2 regions of the Arthrobacter sp. zg.Y820 genome follow, and region 2 is predicted to be linked to the other one. Evidence: riboswitches for the same ligand, from Rfam matches in the RefSeq annotation. Region 2 holds a riboswitch; the other holds the start of a gene.
What was found. A riboswitch is a leader RNA that binds a small molecule or an ion and turns the genes downstream of it on or off. The one in region 2 is predicted to bind cyclic di-AMP.
Positions count from the first base shown of each region.

Region 1 (7,489 bases), on a different contig from region 2:
CCTCGTCGGCGTCGTCATGATGCTCGGGCTGGCACAGCGGGCTGCCGAAACGGATCCGGCGGCGGCAATGCCTTTTCTTGGGCGCGCGCAGGATGCCGCCGCCGAAGCCCTGGCCGGCCTGCGGGCGGCAGTACACGATATTTATCCGCCGGTCCTGGACGAACTGGGGCTGGGCGGGGCCGCCGCTTCGCTGACCAGCCGGTCACCGGTTCCGTGTTCCCTGAATACCAGCGGCCTGCGGCGGGCTCCCGCCGCGGTGGAGGCGGCAGCGTACTTTGTCCTCGCTGAAGCCCTGACCAACGCGGCAAAGCACGCCGACGCGTCACGGATTGACGTGGTTCTGCAAACCGAATCATCGCCGCGGGAGGACATTCTGGTGATCCAAGTGAACGACGACGGCCGAGGCGGCGCGCGGGCAGGTTCGCCTGAGACCGCAGGGTCGGCTGAGGCCGCCGGCCGCTCGGGCACGGGACTGGCCGGGATCGCCCGGCGGGCGGCGGCCTTCGGCGGCAAGCTGGTCCTGGCCAGCCCCGACGGAGGGCCCACTGTTGTGAGGGTAGAACTGCCATGCGCCTTCTGATAGCCGAAGACGACGCCCTTCTGCGGGCGGGCTTGGAACTGCTGCTGCAGGGCGAAGGATTCGAGGTGGTCGGTTCCGCCGACAACGCCGAGGACCTGCTTGCGGCCTTTGAGCCGGGGAGCGCCGACGGTGCGGTGCTGGACGTGCGGATGCCGCCGTCGTACACCAATGAAGGCCTGCGTGCGGCCTTGGAACTCCGCTCCCGGGTGCCCAATTTTCCCGTGCTCGTCCTCTCCGCCTATGTGGAGGACCGCTACGCCGGGCGGTTGCTTGCCTCCGGCGCGCAGGGCGTGGGCTACCTGCTCAAGGAACGTGTGGGCAAGGTCGGCGACTTTGTGGACGGCCTAAAGCGGGTGCTGGACGGCGGAACGGTGATGGACCCGGAGGTCATTGCGCAGCTGTTCAGCCGACGCAGCACCCAGGATCCCATTCGGTCGCTGACCCCGCGGGAATTCGAGGTGCTGGGGCTGGTGGCCGAGGGGCTCGGCAATGCCGCCATTGCGCAGGCAATTTCAGTCTCAGAGACCGCCGTCAGCAAGCATATTGGCAACATCTTCGCGAAGCTGGGACTTTCGCCGCTGGACAACGGGCACCGTCGGGTCCTGGCTGCCCTGGCCTATCTGCGGTCCTAGCCCGCCTGCCGTCCCGGAGCATCACCTGATGAATTCGCCGGGACCAGGTTGCATTTCACCGGGGATGATTTTTCGTGTCTTTTCACGCCTTTTGTTTCCGTCGGCACCGAACCTGCCCGCCGAGCGGCCGACTTCCGCGCCGCCGGGCGTTCTGCCGCCGCAGCACCCGGGCAAGGACGGTAGGCTAAGAGTGCTCCCAGCGCGTTGATATATTGCGATCCGGCCAGATCACGAAAGAAGAGAAGAATTATGCCAGCGCCTCAGCGAACCGATGCCGACAGCATTCGCCAGGATTTAGGATTCCTCACCGTCGCGGAAGTCCTGCAGCTGTGCGCTACCCAGCAGATACTCGACCCGTCATCGACCTTGATTTCACGAAGAGCTCAGCTCGGCGAAGGCAATGTGCTGTATCCCGGAGTGGTTATCCAGGTGGATGACCAGAGTTCCTGCGTTATCGGACACCGGAATGTTTTCCATCCAGGCACCTTTCTCACCGCCGAGCACGGTGGAATGCTCCTCCTGGGCTCCGAAATCACGCTGGGGCCCGGCGGAGTCCAGCTCAAGGCGGGCCGGACCCATGCCGTGGCAGTGGGCGACGGCGCACGGCTGGCCAACGGGCCCGTGGTGACCGGCCGGTCAGTGCTTGGCACCGGCTCACAGATCATGGGTGCCGTCGAAGCGGATTCAGTGGTTCTCGCCGACGGCGGAGACTTCCGCTCAAATCCGGCGGAGAAGCGCGGTGCTGTCCTTAGGGGAACGGGGCTCGCCCGCGGACTGAGGCTGGCTCCCGGCGAACTGGTTCAGGGCTTTGGCAACTTCGCGACAGCCAACGTCGTACGCCAGACCGATTCGCCCGCCTGATCCCTCCGGTCCAGGCCGCTCCGGGCTGCAATTACCAAGAGGCGGCACCCAGGTGAAAATGCGAGCTCCGTTACTAAATAGTTACCTTTGCGTAATCGTCTTGTAGCGTAGTGGTCGTGCCGTTATCTGAAGCGGCTCCCTTGGCTTGTTACCTAGCTCTGCCGCTGGTCAAGGTCCACAGATATAAACACTTCGGCAGAGGCGGGGGAACCATAAACGGGTTCCTTTGAATCCTTGGGGTTAAGTCAGCCGAAGGTTTCTTTAGCTGACCGGGTGACTCCCATCCGCATCCGACAGCTCACCTCGCAGGTATCGGGAGAGGTAACTCATTGTCTTTCAATAACACTCGTGGACGCCACCGTGCCAACAACGCCGGGCTCCTGGCCGCAGTTGCCAACGCCACCAACGGCAAAGCACGCACCATCGGCAGCGCCGCTACCGTCATGGCCGCAGGCTCCACTCTGCTGCTCGGCATGGCCGCTCCGGCCTCGGCCGGCGTCATCGCCAACGACTCAGCCGAGTCCTACAGCGCACCGGCCCCTGTAGCCGCACCCGCCGCTGTAACCGCTCCCGTTGAGGCCCCGGCATCTGCAGGATCCACTCACGTGGTTCAGTCCGGCGATACGCTCAGCAAGATTGCTGCAACGTACGGCGTCAACCTGAACGACATCCTGGCGCAGAACGGCCTTGCGCTGGACTCCATCATCTACCCCGGTGATGTCATCACCTACGCCGGTGGCGCCGCCGCAGCTCCTGTTGCTGCTCCTGTTGCCGCTCCTGTTGTTGCCGCTGCTCCGGCCCCCGCGGCCGAGCCTGCTGCAGCCGACTTCAGCAGCATCAGCACCCAGGCGTCCGCCGTGACTCCTGCTGCCGTAACCGGCACCAACCAGATCATGCTTGCATCCGCTCAGTCCCAGATGGGCGCCATGCAGGACTGCACCGTCCTGGTTGAGGTTGCCCTCCGGGCAGCCGGCCACTCGGTTGGCGACCTGTCCCCGGCGCAGCTTGCTGCCTACGGAACCCCGGTCACTGACCCGCAGCCCGGCGACATCGCCTTCTACGCCGACGGCGGCATGGGCTTTGCCCACATTGCCATCTACACCGGCAACGGACAGGCCATCCACAGCGGATGGAACGGCAACCAGACCGTTGAGCAGAGCGCTAACGTCGGCTCCGGCGCCGTCTACTACCGCGTAGCGTAATTTCGCAGTAGCAATCCCGCCGGAGGGCGGGAAGTGAACGGCTCGTCCTCCGGCAGCTCCACCAAAAACACCCGGCCCTTTGGCCGGGTGTTTTTGCGTGTCCGGGTGTTCTGTCCAGACGTTCTGTCCGGACGTTCCGTCCGGACGTTCCGTTTCCGGTGTCCCGTGTCGGACTGCCTTAGGTGGTCGGGGCGTCCTGCTCAGTGTTGTCCTGAGTTTCAGCGTCGTCCTGAGTTTTCGGCTCCTTGCCGGAAGCATCATCGCCGGCGGGGCCGTCGCCGTCGTCAGCAGGACCGTCGCCATCGCCTCGGATTTTGTCTCCGTCTTCGGCAGGACCGTTCCCAGGCTCGTCTCCGTCGCCCGGAATCCCGTCGTCGCCTCTGTGGTGATGCTTATGGGGGCGCCCGTCCCCATCGGTATCGGCTTCGGTTTCGGCTTCGCCGTCGGCCTCTGCGTTGGCGTCTGCGTCTGCGTCCTCGTCGTCGAGTCGCGGACGGCTCTCGGACCGGGTGTCCTGGTCCTCAGCGCTTCGGTCCTCGGCGTCCTGGTCCTCGGCGCCCTGTTTGTCCGTGTCCTGCTCCCGCTGGACTTCCTGCTCGGTAACCGAGGCCTGTTCCTGGTCCCCTGAGGTATCCGCGGTGGCCACGCCGGCAAAAAAGGAGCCGACCAGCAGCGCCAGACCGCCGACGACGCCGAGTATCCACCCAAGTGGCCCTCTGGCCTTGTCCCGGAGAACCGTGGTCTTGTCCCGGAAAACCATCGTAATCTTCACCTCCGAAAGTGGTTTGCTGACGCTTCCATTCTCGGATCAGATTCTTCGAGGATTCTTAGTTCCGCTCCCGCAGTCCGCGCAGCCTCCCCCACCTGGTCCGCCGCCCGCGGATGCTGTTATCGAGCGGCAGCCGGACTTCCACGACGCCGCCGGAATCTGCTTCGTTACCGGCACGTTCACCGGCGCCGGCCGGCAAAGCACGGACGCTGCCGCCGTATCGGGCGGAAATCTCCGCAACCAGTGCCAGCCCGAGCCCATAGTGCCGCGGCTGCGCTGAGGAGCCGTCCCCGCCCTTTGAGCCTTCGGAATCATCGCCGGCTCCCTGCCGGTCCCGGCTCCGCGCCGATGCAAACCGCTCAAAGGCATGCCGGCTGAAGCCGGGCGGAAAACCGGGGCCGTCGTCGGACACCCGAATCACAGCCTCCCCGCTGTCGCTCCGAACCGAAAACCGCACGACTGATCGGCCGTAGTCCAAAGCGTTGGCCCCCAGCGCCGTAAAGACTCGCTGCAGGGCGAACTGCCCGCCAAGGACTGTCACTTCCGGGGCCGGCGCATCGAACTCCAGCGTCAGGTTCCGCCTCCGCGCCTCCGGCTCCAGGGAGCCGACGGCGGACCGGGCCAGTGCAACCAGGTTGACGGGTTCCGCCGGACCGGACTGCCGCGGATCTGCCGCCATCAGCAGGTCTTCGAGGATGCCTGTCAGCACCTTGGTGTCGGCGACGACGTCGTCCGCTGCCTGCAGAGCCTCCGGGGCAGGCGCCGAGCCGGCCGGGTCAGCCGCCAGCCGCCGCCGAAGCAACTGTGTCCGTGTGCTCAGCAGCGTCAGCGGTGTGCGCAGTTCATGGCTGGCATCAGCGACAAACCGGCGCTGCAGGGCCAGTGCCTCGGCCATTGGACGCATCGCCGCTCGCGCAGCCAGCGCTGAGACGGCTCCGGCCGCAAGGCCCGCCGCCGCGACGGAAACCGCCAGTGCCAGGGCCAGGCGGCGCAGCTGTTCGGTGGCATCATGTGTGTCAACGGCAGCCTGGACAACGTCTCCGCGGCGCTCGACCGTCAGGACCTCATAGGTGCGGCTCCCTGCCGCAACCGTGTCCCTGCGATCCAGGCCGGTAGCGGCCACTTGGGCCAGCGACTGCGTGTCCGGAAGCCCGGAGGGCATGTTGCGGGACACGGCCAGCCGACCGTCGTCGTACACGGCGAGGAACACGTCCAGCGGCGCCTCCCGGGGCGAATCAAACTCCACCGCTGATGCCAGGGTCTGCTCCGCCGCCTCGCGCGTCTGGGTGGCCACCAATCCGTAGACCAGGGTGCCGGCCAGGCCCAGCAGCACCACGACCAGCGCAGTGAACTGCACGGCGAGACGCAGGGACGCCCGGCTTAATTCACTTTGCTCCCGGCTGGCCCGGCTGGTCTGGCCGGCCCGACTGACCCGACCGGCCCGGTCGCCTTTCACGGCCACCTCATGTCCGCGTCATCTCCGCTTCATGTCCGGGCACCGAGCCGGTAACCGATGCCGCGCACGGTCAGCACGATTCCCTTGCCCAACTTGCGCCGAAGATAATGCACATACGTATCCACGACGCCGTCGTCATCCGCGTCCGGAAAGACAGCATCCAGGAGGTCAACGCGGGGAAAGACCTGTCCCGGGCGCCGGGCCAGGTGCTCCAGCAGTGCACCCTCCCGGTCCGAAAGCACCACCACCTCGCCCGTGTCGGTCGTGACGGTGCGGCCGGTGGTGTCCAGGACTCCCCCAGGCACCGGCAGGACGGGGGTCAGCGCCGCGCTCCTGCGCCGCAGCGCGCGCAGGCGCGCCAGCAGCTCATCGACGTCAAAGGGTTTGGCGAGATAGTCTTCGGCGCCCCGGTCCAGCCCTTCCACCCGGTCGGCGGGATTTCCCAGCGCCGAAAGCACCAGTGCCGGTGTGAGCACGCCGCGGCTGCGCAGCCGGGTCAGGACGTCCAGGCCTTCAACGCCGGGCAATCCTCGGTCCAGCAGCAGGACATCGAAGGAATGTGTCAGACCCTCGTGGAGGGCGCGCTGCCCGTCAAAGGCCAGGGTCACCTGGTAGCCCTCCGACTTCAGGAGCTCCGCCAGCATGCCTGCCAGGCTGCGGTCATCTTCCACGACTAGGATCCGGGGAGGCTCCGTCATCCCGGAAGTCTAGCCGCGGTCCCATCGAAACACCCGGCTGCGGAACCCGGTTCGGCCCGCTGCGGGCCAAATCAACGATCGGGCATCCGGGAACCGGGTTGCTCGAGAGACTTGGTTGCTCGAGAGACATGGTTGCTCAGCTAACGGGTTGCCGCCAGCCGCATTCGGGTCATCCACTTCGCACCGTTCCCGGTGGTCAGCGCGATCACGACGACGGCAACCAGTGCTCCGATGGTGGTTTCCACCGCCCGGTCAACGGTCAGGTCCCACGCCGGCTGCGTGGAGACGAATCCCGTCATCAGCAGGGCCACCGGAGTCAGGAACACCATGGCAAGGCCGTAGTGCCGGATCACGTAGATCTCACCGCCGAGCTGCAGGAGTGCCAGGAGAATCGCCAACTGCACGGGCGACCAGTCCGGCTGCAGCAGCAGGGCCGACAGCAACACCCCGGCATAGGTCCCGAGGATGAAGTGTCCGGCCCGGGCCGGGGCATCGGCCGCATCCGCTGCGGCAATCGGCGCACAGGCGGCGAGCATCGCCCAGTAGCTGTGCCCGGGACCGAGGACCAGGGCCAAGGAACCCGCCGCAGCTACCGCGGCCACATACCGTCCCGAGTGCACCAAGATGCCGGCCCAATCCGGGGCCGGGGCTGATTGCCGCTCAAGCCGGGGCAGGTGCGTCCGGGGCGTGTGCGTCCGGGCATGAAGCCGGCCGGCGACACCGAGCAGCACCGCGGTCAGGGCACTGCCGGCCACGGCCAGCGCCGCTTCCCCGATCGAGCCGGCAAACGGTGCTGCGGCGGTTGCAGTGAACGCGAAGATATAGGTAAACGGGCCCGCGGGACGCACCCGAAGTCGGTCGGCCGCAACGGATATTCCGCCGGCCACCAGTGTGGCGGCGGCAACCATTTCCCAGTCGCTGCGTCCCGCGATCGACATGGACACGCCCGCCACGACGGTCAGGCACATCAGCACGCCGGACTGCGCCTGGTGCCGCAGCCGGCGCCAGTGCGGTTCGGTGCGGCCGAACACGCCGGTCAGTGAGCCGAAGATGGCGCACAGGGTCAGGTCGGTCCGGCCCAGCAGGATGAGCACCAGCAGCGGAATAAACAGGCCCACGGCAACCCGGACGGCGGGAATCCGGTGGCCCCGGCCGGAGGGAACAGAAAAGAAACTATGGAGAAAGTGCCGCACCGGTTACATCCGCGCCTTGGTCTTGGCCGTAGCCTTCGCCGACCACGGATCCTCGGGCCACGGATGCTTGGGATATTTGCCCCGCATCTGGGCCCGGA
Region 1 covers NZ_JASKLX010000008.1:189,712-197,200, forward strand. Annotated here, with positions in the region: gene QNN99_RS08420 (sensor histidine kinase) at 1-580, shown strand, start outside; gene QNN99_RS08425 (response regulator) at 568-1,212, shown strand; gene QNN99_RS08430 (LbetaH domain-containing protein) at 1,462-2,073, shown strand; cyclic di-AMP (ydaO/yuaA leader) riboswitch at 2,253-2,399, shown strand; gene QNN99_RS08435 (C40 family peptidase) at 2,403-3,275, shown strand; gene QNN99_RS08440 (hypothetical protein) at 3,454-4,047, opposite strand; gene QNN99_RS08445 (sensor histidine kinase) at 4,103-5,401, opposite strand; gene QNN99_RS08450 (response regulator transcription factor) at 5,530-6,198, opposite strand; gene QNN99_RS08455 (FUSC family protein) at 6,339-7,316, opposite strand; gene hrpB (ATP-dependent helicase HrpB) at 7,395-7,489, opposite strand, start outside.
Region 1: linked by a shared signal. The riboswitch ahead of QNN99_RS08435 (C40 family peptidase) and the one ahead of QNN99_RS16405 (NlpC/P60 family protein) in region 2 are both predicted to bind cyclic di-AMP.

Region 2 (7,489 bases):
GGAGGTTCCTCCGCACATGGTGCAGATGCTGGAAATTGTGGGGCGCAACGCCGCGCGCCTGAACCAGCTCATTTCCGACCTGCTCACCATTTCCCGCAGCGATGCCCATGCCAGTCTTGCAGTGGAGGAAATCGATCTGGCCGGTCTCCTGGAATCGGTGGCGGCGGCGCTGGCACCGGCTGCCGCAGCGAATGACATTACCCTGCAGCTGGGGCCGGTGGCGGCACCGCTCCTGGTCGACGGAGAAGAGGCGCAGCTGGAACAGGTCTTCACGAACCTGCTCTCCAACGCCGTGAAGTTCACGCGCCCGGGCGGAACGGTGGATGTCCTGAGCGATGTCATCAGCACGGATTCCGGCCCCCAGATCCGGGTCAAGGTGGTGGACAGCGGCATCGGAATCCCCGAGGGCGACATTCCCAAGCTGTTCCGGCGGTTCTTCCGTGCTTCCAATGCCACGGCTGCCGCAATTCCCGGCACCGGTCTCGGCCTGGCCATTGTGCAGGACATCGTCCACCAGCACGGCGGGGAGCTGGCCATCGATTCGGCGGTGGGCCGGGGCACCACGGTCACCGTGCAGGTTCCGGCGCGGCGCTGATCGTTTCGCTGCCCCAGCTGCGGTCAGACCGAAATCCGCTCCGGGAACGCGTAGCAGTTCAGCGACGTCCCGCGGCTGAAGCCCACCAGCGTCATCCCGGCATCCTGTGCCAGCTCCACCGACAACGACGACGGCGCGCTGACGGCCGCCAGCATCGGGATGCCGGCAAGCTGGGCCTTCTGCACCAATTCAAAGGACGCCCGGCCGGAGACCTGGAGGACGGTTCCCCGCAGCGGCAGCCTGCCCGCGCGCAGGGCCCAGCCCACCACTTTGTCCACCGCATTGTGGCGTCCCACGTCTTCGCGCAGGCACAGCAACTCGCCCTCGGCGCTGAACAGCCCGGCGGCATGAACCCCGCCGGTGCGGTCGAAGACCTTCTGCTGCTGCCGCAGCTGGTCCGGCAGTGCCGCCAGTACCGGGAGCGGAACCCGCACGTCGTCGTCGCCCAGCGAGAAGTGGGAGGACTTGCGCACCGCATCGATGGACGCCGTCCCGCAGATGCCGCAGGAACTGGACGTGTAGACATGGCGCTCCATAGCCGTGTCCGGGAGTGCGGTGCCCGGTCGCAGCTGCACATCCACCACGTTGAAGGTCTGCTGTCCGGACTCGTCGACGCCGGCACAGTAGCGCAGGCTGATCAGCTGTCCGGGCTCCCAGATGATGCCTTCCGAGACCAGGAACCCGGCGACAAGGTCAAAGTCATCGCCGGGCGTCCTCATCGTGACGGTAAAGGAACGACCCTCGACCCGGATCTCCAGCGGCTCCTCGCCGGCCAGTATGTCTTCGCGCTTGGTAACTGTTCCGTCCGTCCGGAATTTCGTGATCGATCCGCGCCGGGTAACCCGTCCCATTCCGTCTCCTTAAAAACTCCGTCTCCGTGAGACACGGTGCCCCTTCACCCAGTGCGGCTGGGCTGGAGCAGCGCCTCATCCGAGCCTAGCCGACACCGGCCCGGACGGGCACTCAGTGAGCCGGGGGCTCGTGCACCGTCCAGGGCAGCGGCAGTGCGGTAATCGCTTCATCCTTGGTGCATCCGGATTCCGGGATGACCATGATGGCATCGGCGTCGGCAATTCCGCGCAGCATTCCCGACCGGAAATACTGCGAGGGCAGCGCCCGCCCGTTCTCGATCCGGCAGGGCACCAGACGGGTGCGTCCGGGCAGCGGTTCAATATCCACGCCCACCAGGACGTGGCGCTCCGGCGACAGCGGCGCTCCCCGGAGCCCGTCCAAAAGCGGTGAGAGGACGGTGAAGACAGCCATCATGGCCGCCAGCGGATTGCCGGGCAGAGCCACAAGTAGCCGGCCGTCGGGAAGACGGGCCAGCATGGTTGGGTGCCCGGGACGCATCGCGACGCCGTTGATCAGCATTTCCGCGTCCATGTCCTCCAGCGCCTGGCGCAGGTGGTCGGCCTCGGAGCGGCCGGTGCCGCCGGTGGTGATGAGGACATCCCCCGAGGACATGGCGATGGAGGTCTCGTCGGAAGCATCAGTGCTCAGGGCCGCCACCACGTCCTCATAGCGGTCGGACAGGCGGCGGACCACGTCCATGCGGCCGCCGAGCATGGTCACCAGCTGCGGAAGCTGCGGGCCGAAGGTGTCCCGCACCTGGCCGGACTCCGGCAGCCCGTATTCGATGACTTCGTCGCCGGTCAGCAGAAGCGACACCCGGGGTGCGCGGAGCACCGGCAGGGTATCGTGCCCGCACACTGCGGCAAGCGCGATGTGTGCCGGGTTCAGCCGGGTGCCGCGCCGGATCGTGACTTCGCCTGCGGCTGCTTCCTCTCCCGCGGGCCGGATGTGTTCGCCGGACCGGGGTTCTTCCCCGCGGGCATCGTCGCTGAGGGCGAGCACCGGGTTGACGCCGCCGGTGAGCACGCCGCTTTCGGAGCGCAGCACGCTGTGGGCGCCCAGCGGGATCATGCCGCCCGTCAGGATGGCAACGGCCTGGCCCGGCTGCAGCGGGCGGCGTCCGGACTCCTTGTGGATCTGCCACCGCTCCGTTTTCGGCTCCTGATGCGACACCAGCTGCCACGGCGGCGGACCGGAGACGGCCCAGCCGTCCATCGCCGACGACGCATAATGCGGAATGGGCTGCAAGGCGGTTACGTCCTCGGCGAGGACCTGGCCCAGGGCCTCGGCCAGGGGCACAGTTTCATAGGGCAGCGGGCGGCCCGCTGAGAATGCCAAGCTGCGCGCCTGCTCCCAGGGCGCGTTGGGCTGAAGCGGGAGTATTACGGGGGTGGAATTGTCAGTTGTCATTGGAGTCTCCGGTTTCACCGTAGTTTTTGCATTCACGGGCAGCCGCGCGCATCGCTGCGCCCATGGCGACGTCGTCGTCCGCCTGTCCGCTGCCTGCCGCCAGCCCTGCAGCAAATCCGGCCACAAACGTGGTCAGGGGTGCGGCGGGCCGGACCACCGAGTGAGCCGCGTCTGAGGCCAGCTGCAACACTGCGCCGATATCCACGGCGGTTCCCTCCAGCTCCAAGGCGGTCAGCAGCCTGCCGCACCACGCTTCGAGTTGTTCTTCCTGGCTTGCCATTTACTGCTCCTCTGCTGGCGTTCGCTCGGACGCTGCGGACGCTTCCACGTTACCGGCGCGCCCGGTTCCCACCGACCAGCGCCGGGCATCCTCCCACGTATCAATATCCGCCGTGCTGTGGGCGGGCACCGCAACGCCCCTCCATTGCACCTTAGCAAGGAGCCTCCTCATCGAGAGGTTTTCCAAGCCGCCAGGCCTGTCGGGCTGGTGCACCGCAGCTCCCAGGTGAGCGGTCCGGTACAGGGCCGCCAGCGGCTGCGCCCTGCCGGTTTCATCAAGCGCCAGCAGCGATTCATACCGGTCCACGCGTCCCGGCGCAACCTCCGCTTCGGTGCTCCGGGCGGCGGCCAGGAGCGCCGCGACGGCCCGGGAGATGAACGGCATGTCGCAGGCCAGGACCAGCGTCCAGCCCGGTTGCAGGTGCCCTGCGTGACTGTCCCGTTCCGCCAGCGCTGTCCAGGCAGCCGCCAGGGCTGCCGCCGGCCCGGAGAACGGCGGATCTTCCCGGACCAGCAGCGCGGCACCATGTCCGGACTCCTCCACGACTGCGGACAAGGACGGCGGACCGGCAACGGCGCAGGCGCACGCCCCCGCCGCAGCGTCCAGTGCGGCCGCCAGCAGCGTCCGGCCGGAGGCCTGCAGCAGTGCCTTTGGTGTTCCGTCCAGCCGCGAGGACCGCCCGCCGGCCAAGATAACGGCGTTGAAGCGCGGACGGTCACCGGTGCGGGAAAGGTCCTCCGAGCTGGAAAGCTCTTTCGAGCGGGGAGAATTGTTGCAGCGGGAAGAGCCGCCGCGCGGCAGGGGCATCACGCGGCGGTGCCGGCGTCAAGGAACTCGTCCCACTGCGGTGCCGGGCGTTCGAGTTCACGGATTTGCCAGCGCGCTCCGCGCGGCGGCTGGGGAAGGAAGCGCAGCTGCCAGCCCAGCTGGTTCAGGGTCCGGTCCCCCTTGGCGTTGTTGCAGCGCAGGCAGCACGCGACCATGTTCTCCCAGCTGTCGCCCCCTCCGCGGGACTTGGGCAGGACGTGATCGACTGTCGAAGCGGCCTTGCCGCAGTAGGCGCACTGATGTCCGTCGCGGCGCAGTACGCCCCGCCGGGTGGCTGACGTGCCTTCCCGATACGGAATCTTCACGTATCGATGCAGCAGGATGACCGACGGGCGGGGAAGGATCTCGGTGGGGCCCACCACGGGATCGCCGCTTTCCGCGACAACACTGGCCTTCCCGGACAGCACCAGTACCAGTGCCCGGCGGAAGGTCACCACGGCCAGCGGCTCGTAGCCGGCATTCAGGACGAGAGTGCGCATGCACATTCCTCTTCGCATGCCCGTCGGCGGTGCCAGCCCGTCGGCGGAGGACGGTACTTCGGATGATCTATGGAAAAGAGTATGCCCCGATCCGGATCTTGGCCATTTTTCTGCGGCGGCGAGGAGTCAAAGCGGCGGCACTCAGTTAAAGGCACTCAGTTAATAAAGGCACTCGGTTAAAAGAGTCAAGGGCCCTTCCCGCGGGAAGAGCCCTTGATCACCGGTCAGAACCGGCGGAAATGCAGTGGTGCGGTCCTAGCCGACCCGGATGTAAACTCCGCCGGAGCCCAGCTCGGCCGGCGCAACAACGGTGGAACCACCGTTGTATCCGCCGTGGATGGCCTGGCCGTTGCCAATGTAGACAGCAATGTGAGCCATGCCCATGCCGCCGTCGGCGTAGTAGATCAGGTCGCCGGCAACGGCCTGCGAAGCGCTGACGGTGCTGCCCAGTGACAGGTAGCCGGCGGGCCAGTCGTGGAAGCTGATGCCTGCTGCAGCCAGCGAATTGGTTACCAGCATGGTGCAGTCCTGCGAGACGCCCAGCTGTGCGTAGGCGGCCGCTGCGATAATCGCTGCGGTGCCCGACGACGCAGCAGGGGCTTCCTGCCGGGCGGGAGCAGCCACAGCCGGAGCAGCCGCACCCGCGGCCGGCACGGCTGCGAGTGCTTCACCCGGCTGGGCTGCGAGTGCTTCACCCGGCTGGGCTGCGAGTGCTTCACCTGGCGCGGCTGCGTCCAGCGTTGCCGCCGGCCGGGCCTGAACGGCAACCTGGGCCTGCGGCGCAGGCTCGGGGGCCACGATGACGCCGGCCACTGCCGGTCGGTCAAAGTTCACCGTTGCGGTTTCCGGAACTGTCAGCGGAGCAGCCGAGGACAGGTCCAGGGTGCTGGTCTGGACGTTGCGGACCAGGTCTGATCCGGAAGCGTTGGCGGCGACGCCGGTGCTCAGGACAAGTCCCGAGGCGGCGACGACGACAGCTGCCTGGCGTCCGACAGTTCCCGCGTTGGCGGTCATTGCCTGGGCCAGTGCGGTCAGCGGTGCGGTACGTGCCACCGGCGCCCGGTGGCGGGCGCGCTCAGTTGTCGATGTCATGCGGCTGCGATCTCCGTTAGGTGACAACTGGGCTTAGCTGACGCGGACGAAGCTTGCGCCGCCGAGGTAGGACAGCGGGTGCAGCACGGTGTTCATGCCGTCGAAGCCGCCGCTGATGACCTGGCCGTTGCCGACGTAGATCGCTACGTGGCCGGAAGTGATGACGAGGTCACCGGGCTGGGGAGAGCCGACAACCGAGCCGTAGGCGTAGAACTGTGCCGGTGCAAGGTCTCCCACGGACTTACCGATGGAACGAAGCGCCTTCTCAACCATGGCGGTGCAGTCCTGCGCAACGCCGATCTGGCTGTAGGCGGAGGCCACGAGGGCCGCGCCTGCTCCGCTGGAGGCGACGGGGGCCGGAGCCGGCGTCGCTGCTGCGGGGGCGGCCGGGCCGGCGGAAGGTGCCGCAGCGGGGGCTGCGGCTGCCGGGGCTGCGGCTGCAGAGGCTGCGACTGCCGGGGCTGCGTAGGCCTTGGTGCTCACGGCGGCCTGCTGGGCCTGAAGGGCGGCAGCCTGCTTTGCCTGCGCTGCTGCCTGCTCCTGTGCAACAACTGCGGCGGCGGCGGCGGCTTCGTCTGCTGCAACCTGCGCGCGGTAGTCGGCTCCGGAAACCGAGGAAACGGATTCCAGCGTTGCCAGTTCAAACGGCGCCTGCGCGGAAACCGAAACGGCTCCGGTGGAGGTCACGACGCTCAGCGGCGTGGCTTCCAGTGCCTGGCGATCGGTGTTGGCGGCTGCCTGGGCGGGAAGGCCCGCGGCCAGTACGAGGCCGGAAGCGGCGACGACGACTGCGGCCTGGCGGCCAATGGTTCCAGCGTTGGAGGTAACGGCCCGGGATAGTGCTGAAATTGGGCTCGTCTGGGTGGTGGCCGCGCGACGACGGCCATGAGCTACTGATGACACAAGTTTGCCTCTCCCAATGCCTACGAGGTGAGCTGTCGGATTCGGATGGGAGTCACCCGGTTGCTGGACCGCCAGGCCCGTGCAACTTAACCCCTAGGGTTTCTTGCGAAACCCGAATGTGGTTCCCCCGCCTCTGCCATGCGATGTTGCGAACGGATCTCAAACAGTGGCAGAGCTCGGCGATCTGTTCGAGAGTGCCCGATCTTTGGCCGATCGGGCACGAGGAAGAGCGTACAACAACATTTGACCAATGTCACGTTCCGGTCACGGAATGGTTTACCTGCGGTTACAGCCAGCCCAACGGGTCCACTACGTCGCCGTTAACCATGACCTCAAAGTGCAGGTGGCAGCCGGTGGACGCGCCCGTGGTGCCGCTGGCACCCACCAGGTCTCCGCGCTCCACCGTGGCGCCAACGCCAACCGCAAGGTTGGACATGTGGTTGTAGGTGGTCTCCACGCCGTTGCCGTGGTCCACGACGACGCGGTTTCCGCCGCCGCCGCCGTGCCAGCCGGCAAAGGTCACCGTTCCGGAGGCAGCGGCCGTAACATCGGTGCCGCAGGCCGCGGCGAAGTCCTGGCCGCGGTGCAGTTCGCCGGCGCTGCCGGTGATGGGGCTGACCCGGTAGCCGAACCCTGAGGTCTGAACCAGATCCGAGGCCAGCGGTGTGGCCAGGGTCCCCTTGGCGGCGCCCGCGGCAACTTCACTGCCCGCAGCCACGACGACCTGGCGCAGCTTCGCATCCGGATCGGACTTGCTGGTCAGCGCGGCGCGTTCGAACTCAACTGTTGCATTGGGGTCAGCGGAAACCACCACTGCTTCCTCAACGGCTGCGGTCTGCATCTCTTCGACCGGCTCAGGGACCGCTGCGGTAGTGGGGAGGGCGACGGTAAGGATCAGGCCCGACGTCGCGGCGGTGATGGCAACTTTCTGGGCTGCACCACCGAAGGAGCTGGGTTTTGTTTCGGCCCGGCGGCGGCCCGATGGTTGGCCGTTCCGTGGGCGCGGGGCCGTAACCGGAGCGGACGCGCGGCGCCTGCCCGGGGCAGCAT
Region 2 covers NZ_JASKLX010000016.1:12,953-20,441, reverse strand. Annotated here, with positions in the region: gene QNN99_RS16440 (sensor histidine kinase) at 1-595, shown strand, start outside; gene fdhD (formate dehydrogenase accessory sulfurtransferase FdhD) at 619-1,446, opposite strand; gene QNN99_RS16430 (molybdopterin molybdotransferase MoeA) at 1,559-2,857, opposite strand; gene QNN99_RS16425 (DUF6457 domain-containing protein) at 2,847-3,137, opposite strand; gene mobA (molybdenum cofactor guanylyltransferase) at 3,138-3,944, opposite strand; gene QNN99_RS16415 (HNH endonuclease) at 3,944-4,444, opposite strand; gene QNN99_RS16410 (NlpC/P60 family protein) at 4,700-5,536, opposite strand; gene QNN99_RS16405 (NlpC/P60 family protein) at 5,570-6,439, opposite strand; cyclic di-AMP (ydaO/yuaA leader) riboswitch at 6,443-6,605, opposite strand; gene QNN99_RS16400 (M23 family metallopeptidase) at 6,726-7,489, opposite strand, start outside.